2 regions of the Micromonospora sp. NPDC005173 genome follow, and region 2 is predicted to be linked to the other one. Evidence: riboswitches for the same ligand, from Rfam matches in the RefSeq annotation. Region 2 holds a riboswitch; the other holds the start of a gene.
What was found. A riboswitch is a leader RNA that binds a small molecule or an ion and turns the genes downstream of it on or off. The one in region 2 is predicted to bind thiamine pyrophosphate.

Region 1: it holds a riboswitch for thiamine pyrophosphate, as region 2 does, so the genes downstream of both, ABZV00_RS21815 (ECF transporter S component) here and thiE (thiamine phosphate synthase) in region 2, are expected to answer to the same signal.

What each region holds. Positions count from the first base shown of each region.
Region 1 is NZ_JBEXIK010000020.1:10,032-17,152, reverse strand. It holds gene ABZV00_RS21830 (hypothetical protein) at 1-383, shown strand, start outside; gene ABZV00_RS21825 (energy-coupling factor transporter transmembrane component T) at 438-1,238, opposite strand; gene ABZV00_RS21820 (ABC transporter ATP-binding protein) at 1,258-2,673, opposite strand; gene ABZV00_RS21815 (ECF transporter S component) at 2,784-3,374, opposite strand; TPP riboswitch at 3,451-3,555, opposite strand; gene ABZV00_RS21810 (alpha/beta hydrolase) at 3,661-4,491, shown strand; gene ABZV00_RS21805 (AAC(3) family N-acetyltransferase) at 4,520-5,326, shown strand; gene ABZV00_RS21800 (SIS domain-containing protein) at 5,323-6,072, shown strand; gene ABZV00_RS21795 (DUF6328 family protein) at 6,199-6,699, shown strand; gene ABZV00_RS21790 (acyl-CoA dehydrogenase family protein) at 6,820-7,121, shown strand, end outside.
Region 2 is NZ_JBEXIK010000024.1:49,811-56,931, forward strand. It holds gene thiO (glycine oxidase ThiO) at 1-1,032, opposite strand, end outside; gene thiE (thiamine phosphate synthase) at 1,026-1,652, opposite strand; TPP riboswitch at 1,647-1,756, opposite strand; gene ABZV00_RS24010 (ThuA domain-containing protein) at 2,068-7,121, shown strand, end outside.

The DNA.
Region 1 (7,121 bases), on a different contig from region 2:
AGAAGTCCCGTACCCCCGCACCGACGCCGCCCGGCACCGACCCGGCGGCCGGCCGTGGCTCGCTGCCGCTACCGCTGACCCGTCCCGACCTCCCACCGGTCGAGCCGGCCCTACCGGCCATGCTGGTCGGGTCGGGGCTGCCGACCGAGCCGGCGGAGCCGGTCGACCTGTTGCCGCTGGCCGACCTGCCGACGGCAACCGAGGTGCCGGCAGGGATCGAGGTGCCGCCGGTGGTCAACGTGCCGGCGGTGGTCGACCTGCCGGCGGCCGAACGGCCAGCGGCACCGACGGCCGGACCGCCGCACGGCGGTGGCCCCCGCTCCGCTGGCGGCCGTAGCCAACGCGCCGGCCAACCCCGCCGCTACGCCTTCCGCCGCAGCTGAACCAACCCTTGTCGGCCCCGCCCCGCCCTCAGCTTTGCTGTGGGTGGGGCGGGGTCAGCCGATCAGGGGGCGGAAGGTTCCCAGGAGGATGCTGGTGGTCAGGGCGGTGCCGGCCAGCACCGCTGCGGCGACGATCAGCAGGGTGTCGGCGCGGGTGAAGGGCTGACGGCGGGCCACGGTACGCGGCGTGCCGGCGTCGAAGCCGCGCGCGTCCATCGCCACGGCCAGCCGGGTGCCCCGGCGGATCGCACCGACCAACAGCGCGAACGCCGTGGAGGTGAACAGCCGCAGCTTCGCCACCGGGTTGCGCCCGGCGTCGACGCCACGCGCCCGCCGGGCCATGCTGATCATCTGCCACTCCTGACCGAGCAGCGGCACCAGCCGGAACGCGGCCAGCGCCCCGATGGCGAACCGGGCTGGCGCCTTCGCGTTCTGGATCAGCGCGTCGGCCAGGTCGGTGGGATCGGTGGTGGCGAAGACGATCACGCCGGGCAGGGCCACCGCGAGCACCCGCAGCACCAGGCCGAGCGCGGTGAGCAGCACTCCGGTGGTCACCAGCACCGGTCCCGCGTCCAGCAGGACCCGGCCGGACCGGTCGGCGGCGAACAGCACCAGGGTGATCAGGATGCCGGCGGCACTGACCAGCAGCGGCCACGCTCGCCGGGCCAGCACCCGGTAGCGGATGCCGAACAGCGGCAGCACGGCGAGTTCGACCGCGATGGCGATCGCCGGGGCCACCGGGTCCAGGGTGGCCAACAGGATGAACGAGAAGAGCAGTGCGGCGGCCACCTTCGCCACCGGGTTGCGGCGGGCCAGCGGCGCACCGGGCGCGGCGACCGGCTCGATGCTGATCATCGGTTGTCGTCCCCGCTGGTCACGATCGCTCCAGGGTGACGGTGCGGTCGGCGAGCGCGGCGACGAAGTCCGCGTCGTGGGTGACCGTGACGACGCCGTGTCCGGCGTCGCGCAGGTCGGCGAAGAGGTCGACCAACTCCCGCCAGGTGCGTCGGTCCTGGCCGAAGGTGGGTTCGTCGCAGATCAGCAGACGGGGCGCGGTGGCCAGGGCGGTCGCCACGCTCAGCCGCCGCGCCTCGCCACCGGAGAGGGTGTACGGGTTGGCAGCGGCGAGCCGGGTCAGCCGCAGCCGGTCCAGCAGCCCGGCCACGGTCTCCTTGACGGCCGCCTCGGGTTGGCCGGTCCGGCGCGGACCGAGCGCCAACTCGTCGAAGACCGTGCTGGTGACGAACTGGTGCTCCGGATCCTGAAAGACCGACCCGATCCGCCGGGCCAGCGCGGGTGCCCGCCACCGGTGCGGGGGAGTGCGCTGGTCCGGCCCGGCCAGCTCGGCGGACGCGGTGACCCGGCCGACGCCCGGCCGGAGCAGCCCGCCGAGCAGCAGTGCCAGGGTCGACTTGCCGGCGCCGTTGGGCCCGCGTACGGCGAGCGCCTCGCCGGCGCGTACCGCCAGGTCGGTCGGGCCCAGCCGGGGCGGCAGGCCGAGCCGGTCGGCGGTGAGCAACAGCTCGCCGGGGGCGGCGGTCGCCGGCCGGGGCGCGATGGGGTGACCCGGCACCCAGACACCCTCGGCGGCGAGGGCGTCGCCGTGCGCGGCGAAGATCGCCGCGGGCGGGCCGTCCGCGCGGACCCCGCCGCCGGGCTCCAGGACGACGACCCGGTCGACCAGGGGCAGCGCCTCGGTGACCCGGTGCTCCACCAGGATCAGCGTGGTGTCCGCGTCCAGCGCGCCGGCCACCGCCCGCCGGACCAGGTCGGCGCCGGCCGGGTCGAGGTTGGCGGTCGGCTCGTCGAGCAGGAGCAGGCCGGGTCGCAGCGCCAGCGCGCCGGCCAGGGCGAGGCGTTGCTGCTCGCCGCCGGAGAGCGCGGCGGTGTTCCGGTCCCGGGAGTACGGGAAGCCGACCCGATGCAGGGCCTCGTCCACCCGGGGCCAGATCTCGCCGGCCGGCACGCCCCGGTTTTCCAGCCCGAACGCGACGTCGTCGCCGCAGCGGGCCATCACCAGCTGGGTCTCCGGGTCCTGGAAGACGATGCCGACCCGTTCCCGCCCCTTGCGTGGGTCGAGCCCGTCGATCTCGACCGTGCCCTCCTGCTCGCCGGAGTCCTCGGGTAGCAGCCCGGCCAGTGCGCTGAGCAGGGTGCTCTTGCCGGCCCCCGAGGGCCCGAGCAGCAGCACCCGCTCCCCAGCCTCGACCCGCAGGTCCACCCCACGCACCGCCCAGGCGAGGCGCCCGGCGTGCCGCCAGCCGAACCCCCGCAACTGCACCCCGCTCACCGCACCCACACCCCCACTCCGCGTCCGGTCCACCCTGCCCGGTCGATCATGAGGTTGGCGGGTGTTTCGAAGATCAATCCGCCGGTCAACCTCATGATCGACACGGATGGTCAGATGGCGGGGCGGTCGCGGGCTACCGGGAAGCGGTCGAGGACGCCGGTGTTGGCCAGGGCGCGGGTGAGCAGCCAACCGCCGGCGCCGGCGAGCACCGTGGCGCTGACGATGGTGAGCAGTGCGTACGGGATGCGGTAGTCGGTGAGCGCGTAGTCGACGTTCCAGACGAAGAAGTCGAACAGGGCGGCGCTGAGCCCGGTCAGCGCGCCGGCCAGTACCGCGGTCGGCAGCCGGAACGACCGGTACCGGAAGGCGGCGAAGGCCAACTCGGCGCCGATTCCCTGCACGATGCCCTGCGGGATGACCGTGCCGGCCCACTGGCTGCCCAGCAGCGCGGAGAGGACCGCGGCCACCGTCTCGCAGTAGAGCGCGGCGCCGGGCTTGCGGATGACCAGGCCGCCGAGCACGGCCGGCATCAGCCAGACCCCGTAGAGCAGGGTCTGCGCCGGCGGGAAGAAGGCGAAGGCGCCCTCGGTGGCACTCCAGACCAGGCCCCAGGCCCAGAAGATGACGCCGAAGGCGACCGCGATCACCGAGGCGACCACGATGTCGATGGTGCGCCAGCGGTTGGTGTCGGTGTGGTTCATGTGGATGCTCCTAGTCCTGAATGCGAACCAGGAGAAGACGCACGCCGCAGCCCGGTTGGCACCGGACGGCGGCGCGGCTGGAGGTCGACCGAACTCCCTGCGCTGGCATTACCCAGATCAGGTTCGAGGGTCTGCGGGCGTGCCCGCACTCTCAGCGCTGTGCGCTCCCCTGTCGGATGTGAAGTTGTCTCGGTGACGCTAGCACCGACCGGGGGTGCCGGCCCAGCAGGACGTCCGCCACCTCGGCGGCCGGCCCGCACGACGCCGGCTGGGTAGGCTGACGATCATGCGGGTCGACGCGCGAGGTCTCACGTTCGAGGTACGCACCGGTGGCCCGTCGGGCGGTGCACCCGTCGTGCTGCTGCACGGCTTCCCCCAGCACTCCGGCGAGTGGGACGAGGTCGTCCCGGCGCTGCACGCCGCCGGGCTGCGCACGTACGCGCTGGACCAGCGGGGCTACTCGCCGGGCGCCCGGCCGGCAGCGGTCGCCGAGTACCGGATCCCCGAGCTGGTCGCCGACGTGGTGGCCGTGCTCGACGCTCTCGGTCTGGACGCCGTTCACCTGGTCGGCCACGACTGGGGCGCCGTCGTGGCGTGGGCGATGGCCGCTGAGCACCCCGAGCGGGTCCGCACGCTGACCGCGGTGTCCGTGCCCCATCCGGCGGCCATGGCGCACGCGCTCGCCAACGACGGCCAGCAGAAGGCCCGCTCGTCGTACATCGCGCTGTTCCGCAAGCCGGAAAAGGCGGAGAAGGTGCTGCTGGCGTGGAACGCGACCGCGCTGCGCAAGCTGCTCGGCGGGGTGGGCGATGCGACCCGGGTGGCCCGCTACGCGGACCCGATGCGCGAGCCGGGGGCGCTCACCGCCGCCCTGAACTGGTACCGGGCGATGTCGCGCGCCGACCTGGCCGACGTCGGCCAGGTCGCGGTGCCCACCACGTACCTGTGGAGCGACCGGGACATGGCCATCGGCCGGACCGCCGCGGAGGCGTGCGCCGCGAACGTGACCGGGGATTACCGCTTCGTACAACTGCCCGGGGTGAGTCACTGGATTCCGGACGCCGCGCCGGGCCCGCTGGCCGAGGCGATCCTGGCCCGGGTCGGCGGCGCGGCCTGAACCGCGCCGGGCAGCGAGGAGGACCACTGTGACGACGGACGCCGGCACGCCGGGCACCCGGCGGTCGCTCGCCGCGCAACTGCGCCTGCTGGGCGTACGCCCCGGTGCAACGCTGCTGGTGCACGCCGCGCTGCGTCCGCTGGGCTTCGTCTGTGGCGGGCCGCAGGCGGTGGTGCTCGCCCTGCGCGACGCCCTCGGCCCGGACGGCACCCTCGTGGTGCCCACCCACACTCCCGACAACAGCGACCCCGCGCAGTGGCGCAACCCGCCGGTGCCGGCGGACTGGTGGCCGCTGATCCGCGCCGAGATGCCGGGCTTCGACCCGGCGGTCACCCCGAGCCGGTACATGGGTGTGCTCGCCGAGACGGTCCGTGGCTGGCCGGGCGCACTGCGCAGCTCGCATCCGCAGGTGTCGTTCGCCGCGCTCGGGCCGGCCGCCGAGCAGGTGATGGCCGGGCACGACCGGGCCGACATGCTCGGCGAGGGCTCCCCGCTGGCCCGGCTCCACGATCTGGACGCCGACGTGCTGCTGCTCGGCGTGGACCATGGCGTGAACACCTCAATGCACCTCGCCGAGTACCGCCGACCGTCCCCGCCCAGGGAGCGGCTGGGCGGGGCGGTGCGTACCGCCGATGGTGGCCGTGAATGGGTGTGGTGGCAGGACGTACGGCTCGACGAGACCGACTTCGGCGCGTTGGGCCGGGACCTGGAGGCCACCGGGGCGGTCCGCATCGGACCGGTCGGCACCGGGACCGGCAGGTTGATGCGCCAGCGGGCGGCGGTCGACTTCGCGGTGCACTGGCTGGCCCGCAACCGGACGATGGAGGATGCATGAGCGTGAGTGCCGAGGACTACCTGGCCGTGGTGACCGAGACGATCGGCCGGGTGGCCGCCAGCCAGCGTGCGGCGGTGGAGCAGGCCGCCGACCTGATCGCCGACGCGGTGCGCGCCGACGGGGTGGTGCACGCGTTCGGCACCGGGCACTCGGAGGCGCTGGCCATGGAGATCGCCGGCCGGGCCGGTGGCCTGGTGCCGACCAACCGGATCGCGTTGCGTGATCTGGTGCTGCTTGGCGGGGAGCCGGCCGAGCGGCTCGGCCCGCTGCTGGAACGGGACCCGGCGGTGGCGCACCGGCTCTACGAGCTTGCCCCGGTGCGGCCCGCCGACGTCTTCGTGCTCGCCTCGAACTCTGGGGTCAACGGCGCGATGGTGGAGTTCGCCACGTTGGTCAAGCAGCGCGGGCACGGGCTGGTGGCGATCACCTCCGCACAACATTCCGGTGGGATGGCCTCCCGGCACCCGTCCGGGCGCAAGCTGGCCGACCTCGCCGACGTGGTGCTCGACAACGGCGCACCGTACGGCGACGCGACGCTGCCGCTGCCCGGCGGTGGCGCGGTCGGCGCGGTCTCCTCGATCACCGCGGCTCTGCTGGCCCAGCAGATCACCGTGGAGGTGGTGGCCCGGTTGCTGGCGGCGGGGGAGCGGCCCCCGGTCTACCTGTCGGCGAACATCCCGGACGGCGACGCGCACAACGCGGAGTTGGAGGCCCGGTACGCGGGCCGGATCCGGCGCGGCTCCTGAGCCCGCTCGGGCAGGGCAGGTGACCGACTGGTGTCGTGAACCTGTTTCGTGCTCGGCCGGGTGGGGCATTGGCGTTGCTGCCGGCGGCCAGGATCGCCGGCAGTACCGTCGCACCGGAGGTAGCACGTGTCAAAGGAGACCGACAAGCAGCGTTGGCAGCGCAACTTCGCCGACCTGTTGCAGGAGTTGCGGGTCGCCCAGACCGGCGTGCAGATCCTCTTCGCCTTCCTGCTCACCCTGCCGTTCAGCAACGGCTTCACCCAGACCAGCGAGTTTCAGCGGGACGTCTACATCGTCGCGCTGCTCGCGGCGGCCGCCGCCACCGCGATGATCATCTCCCCGGTGGCGTTCCACCGGGCGCTGTTCCGGCAGGGCCGCAAGCCGGAGCTGGTCCGTTTCGCCCACCGGATGGCCACCGGCGGCCTCGCCTTCATGCTGATCGCGATGGTCAGCGCGGTGCTGCTGATCACCGACTTCGTGCTGGACCGGCCGATCGCCTTCGTGCTCAGCGCGCTGACCGGGCTCTGGTTCCTCACCTTCTGGATGCTCCTGCCGTTCGCCCGCCGCAACTGGGGCGAGGACGACATCGACGATGACGACGACGACCCGCGGGCCCTGGCCGACTGACGTCGTCGGGCGAGGCCGAACTCGATCTTCACGGAGCGCTACCCCTGGGTAACAACCGGGGGTAGCGTGACGGTAGTCGCGCATGTCGACGCAGCCGCACCGAGCTTCGAGGGGGCAGCCGTGACCACGACGCAGAACAGCCGACCCGCACCGGACGGCCCCGACTCCGGCGCCACCCCCAGCACCCAGGGCGGCGCGGCGCCGCTGCCGGCAGAGGCCGGGCAGGTCTCCGAGAAGGAGGCTCGGCAGGTCGCCGAGGCCGCCCGGGAGTCCGTCTGGGACCGGCCCAGCTTCGGCAAGGAGTTGTTCCTCGGCCGGTTCCGGCTCGACCTGATCGATCCGTGGCCCCGTTCCGACCCGGCCGATGTGGCCCGCGCGGAGGATTTCCTCGGCCGGTTCCGCGCCTTCCTGACGTCCGAGGT
Region 2 (7,121 bases):
GTCGGCGGTGACCGGGGTGAGCACGATGCCGTGCCGGTGGTGCCCGGTGGCGGCCAGCACGTCCGGCCGGCCGGGCAGCGGCCCGAGGATGGGCGCGTTGTCCGGGGTGCCCGGGCGCAGCCCGGCGACCGCCTCGACCAGGTCGTACTCGGCCAGCTCGGGGAGCAGGTCGACGCCGGCACGGAGCAGGCGCAGCACCGCGCCGGCGGTGACCGTGGTGTCCGACCGCTCCTCTACCGTCGCGCCGAGCACCACCTCGCCGTCGACGCGGGGCACCAGATAGACCTGCTCGCCGTCGGCGTACCCCCGGATCACGTGCCGGAAGCCCGGCGCGACGCCGTCGGGCGCGCGCAGCCGGAGGACCTGGCCCTTCACCGGCCGCACCGGCAGGCCGGTGAGGGCGGCCGCGCCGCAGCCGGCGGCGACCACGGTGATCCGGGCGTCCACCTCGGAGAGGTGCCGGACCGGCTGCGGCACGAGCACCGCGCCGGACCGCCGGGCGGCCGTGCGCAGCGCCGGCACCAGCAGCCGGGGGTCAACCTGGTGGTCGGTGGGCGCGAGCGCGCCGCCGCGCACCCGCGGCGCAAGCGCCGGCTCGCGGTCGCGCAGCTCGGTGGGGCGCAGCGGGGTCACCGGCAGTCCCAACCCCTGCTGGTACGCCCAGAGCCGGCGCGCCTCGGCCAGGTCGTCGCCGGTCAGCCCGACCATCAGGGTGCCCTCGGTCCGGTAGCCGAACTCGGCGCCGGTCGCCTCGGTCAGCTCGGCGGCGAACGCCGGCCAGCGGGCGGCGGACGCCAGCAGCAACCCGGTCAACTGCCGTTCACCGAAGTACGCCTCGGCGACCGGGGAGAGCATGCCCGCGGCCACGGCCGACGCCCCCGAGCCGGAGGCCGGATCGTGCACCTCCACTCGCAGCCCGCGCGCGGCGCACCGCCAGGCGATCGCCAACCCGATCGGGCCCGCCCCCACCACCGCCACGTCCGGCCGGACCCGGTCGTCGGATCGCGTCGACGGGGACCGGCCGGTCAGCACGTCAGCGCCCCGAGCAGCTCGGCGGTGGCCCGGGCGGGATCGGCGGCGGCGGAGATCGCGCCGACGACGGCCACCCCGTACGCCCCGGCGTCCCGCAGCGCCGGCACCCGGTCGGCGGTCACCCCGCCGATCGCGATGACCGGCACGTCGACGGCGCCGGTGACCGCGCGTACCCCCGCTGGGCCGATCGGGTCGGGTAGCCCGGACTTGGTGCTGGTGGCGTGGCACGGCCCGACGCCCAGGTAGCTCGCTCCGGCGGCGACCGCCTCGACCGCCGTCCCCGGCGCGCGGGCGGTGGCTCCCAGCACACGGGTGGGGCCGAGCACCCGGCGGGCGGCGGCGACCGGCAGGTCGTCGGCCCCGACGTGCCCACCGGCGGCGCCCACCGCCAGCGCCACGTGCAGCCGGTCGTTGACCAGGCAGTTCGCCCCGTACGGCGCACAGAGCGCCAGCACCCGGCGGGCCAGGTCGTACGCCTCGCGGTCGGTAGCGGAGTCCTCGACCCGGACCTGCACCACCAGGTCGGCGCGGGCCGCTGTGAGGGCGGCCCGGACCACGGTGAGCGGATCCCGCCCGGGTCGGGTGTCGGTGATCAGATGCAGTCGCCCAAGGGACGGCACGGCAACTCTCCTCCCTGCGCCGGCATTACCCGGATCAGGTTCGACGGTCGGGGGCTGTCAGCCCCCCTCTCAGCCCGGTACACCGGGCTCCCGTGGGTTACTTGCGTGTCACCGTACGACAGTTCCGCCGGTCTGCCAAGGCGGGGTCGGCGGCTGGTCGGCGGGCCCCGGCCGTGGCGCGTGGCGAGATCCGTTGGGCGCTTCATGCGGTCCTGTTCGGAATGTCGCCTGCCGTTGCAGAACCGTTACCCGTCGGCATCTTGCCCGACATTGATCCAGCCGAATTAATTTGTTCAGCGATTCGACAAAATGCTGGAGTGGGCGCCCTGGCACGGCGCCCGCACCGGCTCCATCTGGGACGGTCTTCGGCGAGCCGGCCCCCGCGATCCCTGTCCACCGCGACATAGGAGGCGGCGTGTCCGATTCTCGTCGTGCCCGCGTACCCATCACTGCGACCCTGATCTCCCTTGCCCTCGCCTCGACGACCCTGTTCGGGCTGCCGGCGCAGGCGGCTCCCGCCGCGCAGGCCGCACCGGCCGCACAGGCCGCGCCAGCGGTCGTGCAGGCCGCCCCGGCCACCCAGCCACTCCCCCGGGCGGCCCAGGCCGCCGACGAGCCCTTCTCCGTCCTGGTGTTCTCCAAGACGGCCGGCTTCCGCCACGACTCCATCCCCACCGGTCTCGCCGCCATCCAACAACTCGGCGCTGCCAACGGATTCACCGTGGACAGTTCGGAGGACGGTGCCGCGTTCACCGATGCCAATCTGGCGAAGTACAAGGCGGTGATCTGGCTCTCCACCACCGGCGACGTCCTGGACGCCGAGCAGCAGGCGGCGTTCGAGCGTTACGTGCGTGCCGGCGGCGGTTACGTCGGCATCCACGCCGCCTCGGACACCGAGTACAGCTGGGCCTGGTACGGCGACCTGGTCGGCGCGTACTTCGCCAACCACCCGGCGAACCAGCAGGCCACGGTCAAGGTGGAGGACCACGCCCACCCGTCCACCGCTGAACTGCCGGACCGCTGGTCCCGGTTCGACGAGTGGTACAACTACCAGACCAACCCCCGGCCGGACGTGCACGTGCTGGCCACCCTGGACGAGAAGAGCTACACCCCGGGTGCCGGCGCGATGGGCGCCGACCACCCGATCGCCTGGTGCCAGGACTTCGACGGCGGTCGTTCCTGGTACACCGGGGGCGGGCACACCCGGGAGTCGTACGCCGAGCCGGAGTTCCTCAACCACCTGCTCGGCGGCATCCGGACCGCCGCCGGCGTGGCGGACGCCGACTGCGGCGCCTCGAAGACCACGAGCTTCGAGAAGGTCGCCCTGGACAGCAACACCAGCAACCCGATGGAGCTGGACATCGCGCCCGACGGGCGGGTCTTCTACATCGAGCGCGACGGCCGGGTGCAGATCGTCAAGCCGGACACCGGCAGCACCGTCACCGCCGTCGACCTGGACGTCTTCACCGGCAACGAGGACGGCCTGATCGGCATCCGGCTCGACCCGGACTTCGCCACCAACAAGTGGGTCTACCTCTACTACGCCCCGAACGACGGCATCGCGCGCAACCTGCTGTCCCGGTTCACCGTGACCGGCGACACCATCGACCCGGCCAGCGAGAAGCAGGTGCTGCGGGTCGACACCCAGCGCAACACCTGCTGCCACGCCGGCGGCAGCATGGCGTTCGACGGCGACGGCAACCTCTACCTGGCCACCGGTGACAACACCAACCCGTTCGAGTCCAGCGCGTACACGCCGATCGACGAGCGGCCGGGACGCCAGGACTTCGACGCGCAGCGCACCTCTGGCAACACCAAAGACCTGCGCGGCAAGGTGATCCGGATCCACCCGGAGGACGACGGGACGTACACCGTCCCGGCGGGCAACCTCTTCCCGTCCGGCACCGAGAAGACCCGTCCCGAGATCTACGCGATGGGCTTCCGCAACCCGTTCCGGATCGGCACCGACCCGGGCACCAACACCCTCTACGTCGCGGACTACGGGCCGGACGCCAACGCCGACAACCCGAACCGGGGCCCCCGGGGCCTGGTCGAGTGGAACATCGTCACCCCCGGCAACTACGGCTGGCCGTACTGCACCGGAACGAACGAGGCGTACAACGACTACACGTTCCCGTCCGGCCCGAGCGGGGCGAAGTTCGACTGCGCGGCTCCGGTCAACAACTCGCCCAACAACACCGGCCTGGCCAACCTCCCGCCGGTCGTACCGGCGACCGTCGACTACGGCTACGCCGGTGACGCGCGGTACCCGGAGATCGGCGGCGGCGGAGCCCCGATGGGCGGCCCGGTCTACCGGTACGACGCCGACCTCGACTCCGACCGGAAGTGGCCGGCGTACTACGACGGCAAGGCGCTGCTCGGCGAGTGGAACCAGTCGAAGATGTACACCATGCAGGTGACCGCCGACGGCAAGTCGTTGGTGGACATCAACCAGCTGCTCACCGGGATGAGCATGATCCGGCCGATGGACTTCGAGTTCGGCCCGGACGGCGCGCTCTACCTGATCGAGTGGGGCAGCGGCTTCGGCGGCAACAACGACAACTCCGGCGTCTACCGGATCGACTACATCGCCGGTGACCGCGCACCGATCGCGGTGGCGGCGGCCACCCCGACGTCGGGGCCCGCACCGTTGACGGTCGCCTTCTCCAGCGCCGGCTCGCGGGACCCGGACGGTGGCACGCTCACCTACGCCTGGGCCTTCGGCGACGGGCAGACCTCCACCGAGGCCAACCCGACGCACACCTACGCCACGGCGGGCAGCTTCACCGCCCAGCTCACCGTCACCAACCCGAAGGGCCGTACCGCGGTGGCCAACGTGCCGGTCACCGTGGGCAACACCGCGCCGACGGTGACCATCGAGTTCCCGCCGGACGGCGGCTTCTTCGACTGGGGTGACCAGGTCCGCTACACGGTCACGGTGACCGACCCGGAGGACGGGCAGATCGACTGCGACCGGGTGCAGCTCCAGGTGCTGCTCGGTCACGACGAGCACGCCCACCCGCTGGAGCAGCACACCGGCTGCACCGGCACGGTCCAGACGTCGCTCGCCTCCGGGCACGGCGCCGAGGCGAACGTGTTCGCGGTCTTCGAGGCCACCTACACCGACGAGGGTGGCGCTGGTGGGGCCGGACCGCTCACCGGGCGGGCCATCGAGCAGTTGCAGCCCAAGCGCAAGCAGGCCGAGTACTTCACCGCCACCGGGCGGGCGCCGGTGAGCACCGGCGGCGGCGACGCCGGCGTGCAGCGGGAGACCACCGGCGACACCGCCGGCGGCGGCCAGAACATCGGCTTCATCGAGGACGGCGACTGGTGGTCGCTCGCCCCGGCGAACCTCACCAACATCACCGACATCCGGTTCCGGGCCGCCTCGGCCACCTCCGGAGGCCGGATCGAGGTCCGCGCCGGTGCGGTCGACGGACCGGTGGTCGCCACGGCCACCGTCCCGGGCACCGGCGGGTGGCAGACGTACACGGACGTGACCGCGCCGGTGACCGGCGCCGGGAGCGGCACGCTGTACTTCGTCGCCCGGGACGCGAACGGTGGCGCGGGATCGCTGCTCAACGTCAACTGGATGGACTTCCTCGGCCGCGGCGTCACCGAGAACGCGCCGCCGGCGGTGAGCGCCACCGCCACCCCGGCCACCGGCACCGCGCCGGTAACCGTCGCCTTCGACGGCACGGCCACCGACGCCGAGGGTGACACCCCGCTGACGTACGCCTGGGACTTCGGTGACGGCGGCACGGCGACCACTGTGGACGCCAGCCACACCTACACCAGCCCGGGCACCTTCACCGCGACCCTCACGGTGACCGACAGCAAGGGCGCCAGGGCGTACGCCACGGTGCCGGTGCGGGTGGACGCGCCGAACACGTCCTGCTTCGGGGCGCGCTCGGACGACTTCACCGGCGCCAGCCTCGACAAGAGCCGGTGGACCAGCGTGGTCCGGGAGAACCAGCTCTACTCGGTCTCCGGCGGCGCGCTGCGGCTGCCCACCGCGGTGGGCGACCTCTACGGCGGCCGCAACGACGCCACCAACCTGGTGCTCCAGCCGGCTCAGAGCGGAGCCTGGCAGGTGACCACCCGGGTCACCCTGCCGGTGACGACCAACTACCAGCAGGCCGGCCTGCTGGTGTACGGCGACGACGACAACTACGCCAAGCTGGACCTGCTCTACTCGGGCAGCCGGCGGGTGGAGTTCATTCGCGAGACGGCCGGCACGCCCCGCAACGAGGCCGCCGACAGCACCGCGGCACCCGCCGGTGACACCCTGCACCTGCGGCTCAGCAGCGACGGGACGAACCTGACCGCGGCCGTCTCGGCCGACGGGCAGACCTTCACCCCGGTCGGCCGGTCGGCCGCACTCGCCGGCATCACCAACCCGCGGATCGGGCTCTTCGCGCTCAACGGCGGCACCGAGGCGCCGGTGGTGGACGCCAGCTTCGACTGGTTCCAGATCACGCCGGACGCCCCGGCCGGACCGGTCGTGCCGTCGGACGAGTTCACCGGCGACACGCTGGACAAGTGCCGGTGGAACGCGATCCTGCGGGAGGACCCGAACGGTTACCGGGTCACCGGTGGCGCGCTGCGGGTCGACGTGCCCAACGGTGACATCTACGGCGGCGACAACACCGGGCCGAAGAACTTCATCCTCCAGACCGCGCCCTCGGGCGACTGGACCCTGGAGACGAAGGTCGACGGCAGCCTGCTGAACGAGCAGTACCAGCAGGCCGGCCTGATCGTGCACGGCGACGACGACAACTACCTGAAGTTCGACTACATCGCGGACAACCAGCCCGGCCAGCCGGTGACGCGGCGGATCGAGTTCCGCAGCGAGATCGGCGGGACGGTCCAGAACCCGCAGCCCGAGGCGGGCAACCTGACCAGTGCGGTGTGGCATCTGCGGCTGGCCCGCAGCGGCGACACCTTCACCGCGTCGTACTCGGCTGACGGGACGACCTGGACCGCGTTGACCGCGCTCACCAACAGCGCGGTCGGGGCCACCCCGAAGGTCGGGCTGTTCACCCTCGGCGCCAACCAGACCGCCTCGAAGACCGCCGGGTTCGACTACTTCCGGCTCAGCACCGAGGTGGCCGACGAGACCGCACCGGTGACCACGGCGGCGGTCTCCGGCACCCCGACCGACGGTTGGTACACCGGGCCGGTGACGGTCACCCTGACCGGCGTCGACGAGGCCGGCGGCAGTGGGTTGGCCGGTACGGCGTACCAGCTGGACGGGGCCACCACCTGGACGGATTACACCGCTCCGGTGGCGGTCAGCGGGGACGGCGAGCACGAGCTGCGGTTCCGCTCGACCGACGAGGCGGGCAACGTGGAGTCGACGAAGACCGTCGCGGTCAAGATCGACGCCACCGCGCCGGTCACCTCGGCGACGTTCGCTCCCGCGAACGACGCCGGCTGGCACAACGGGACCATCCCGGTCGTGCTGAC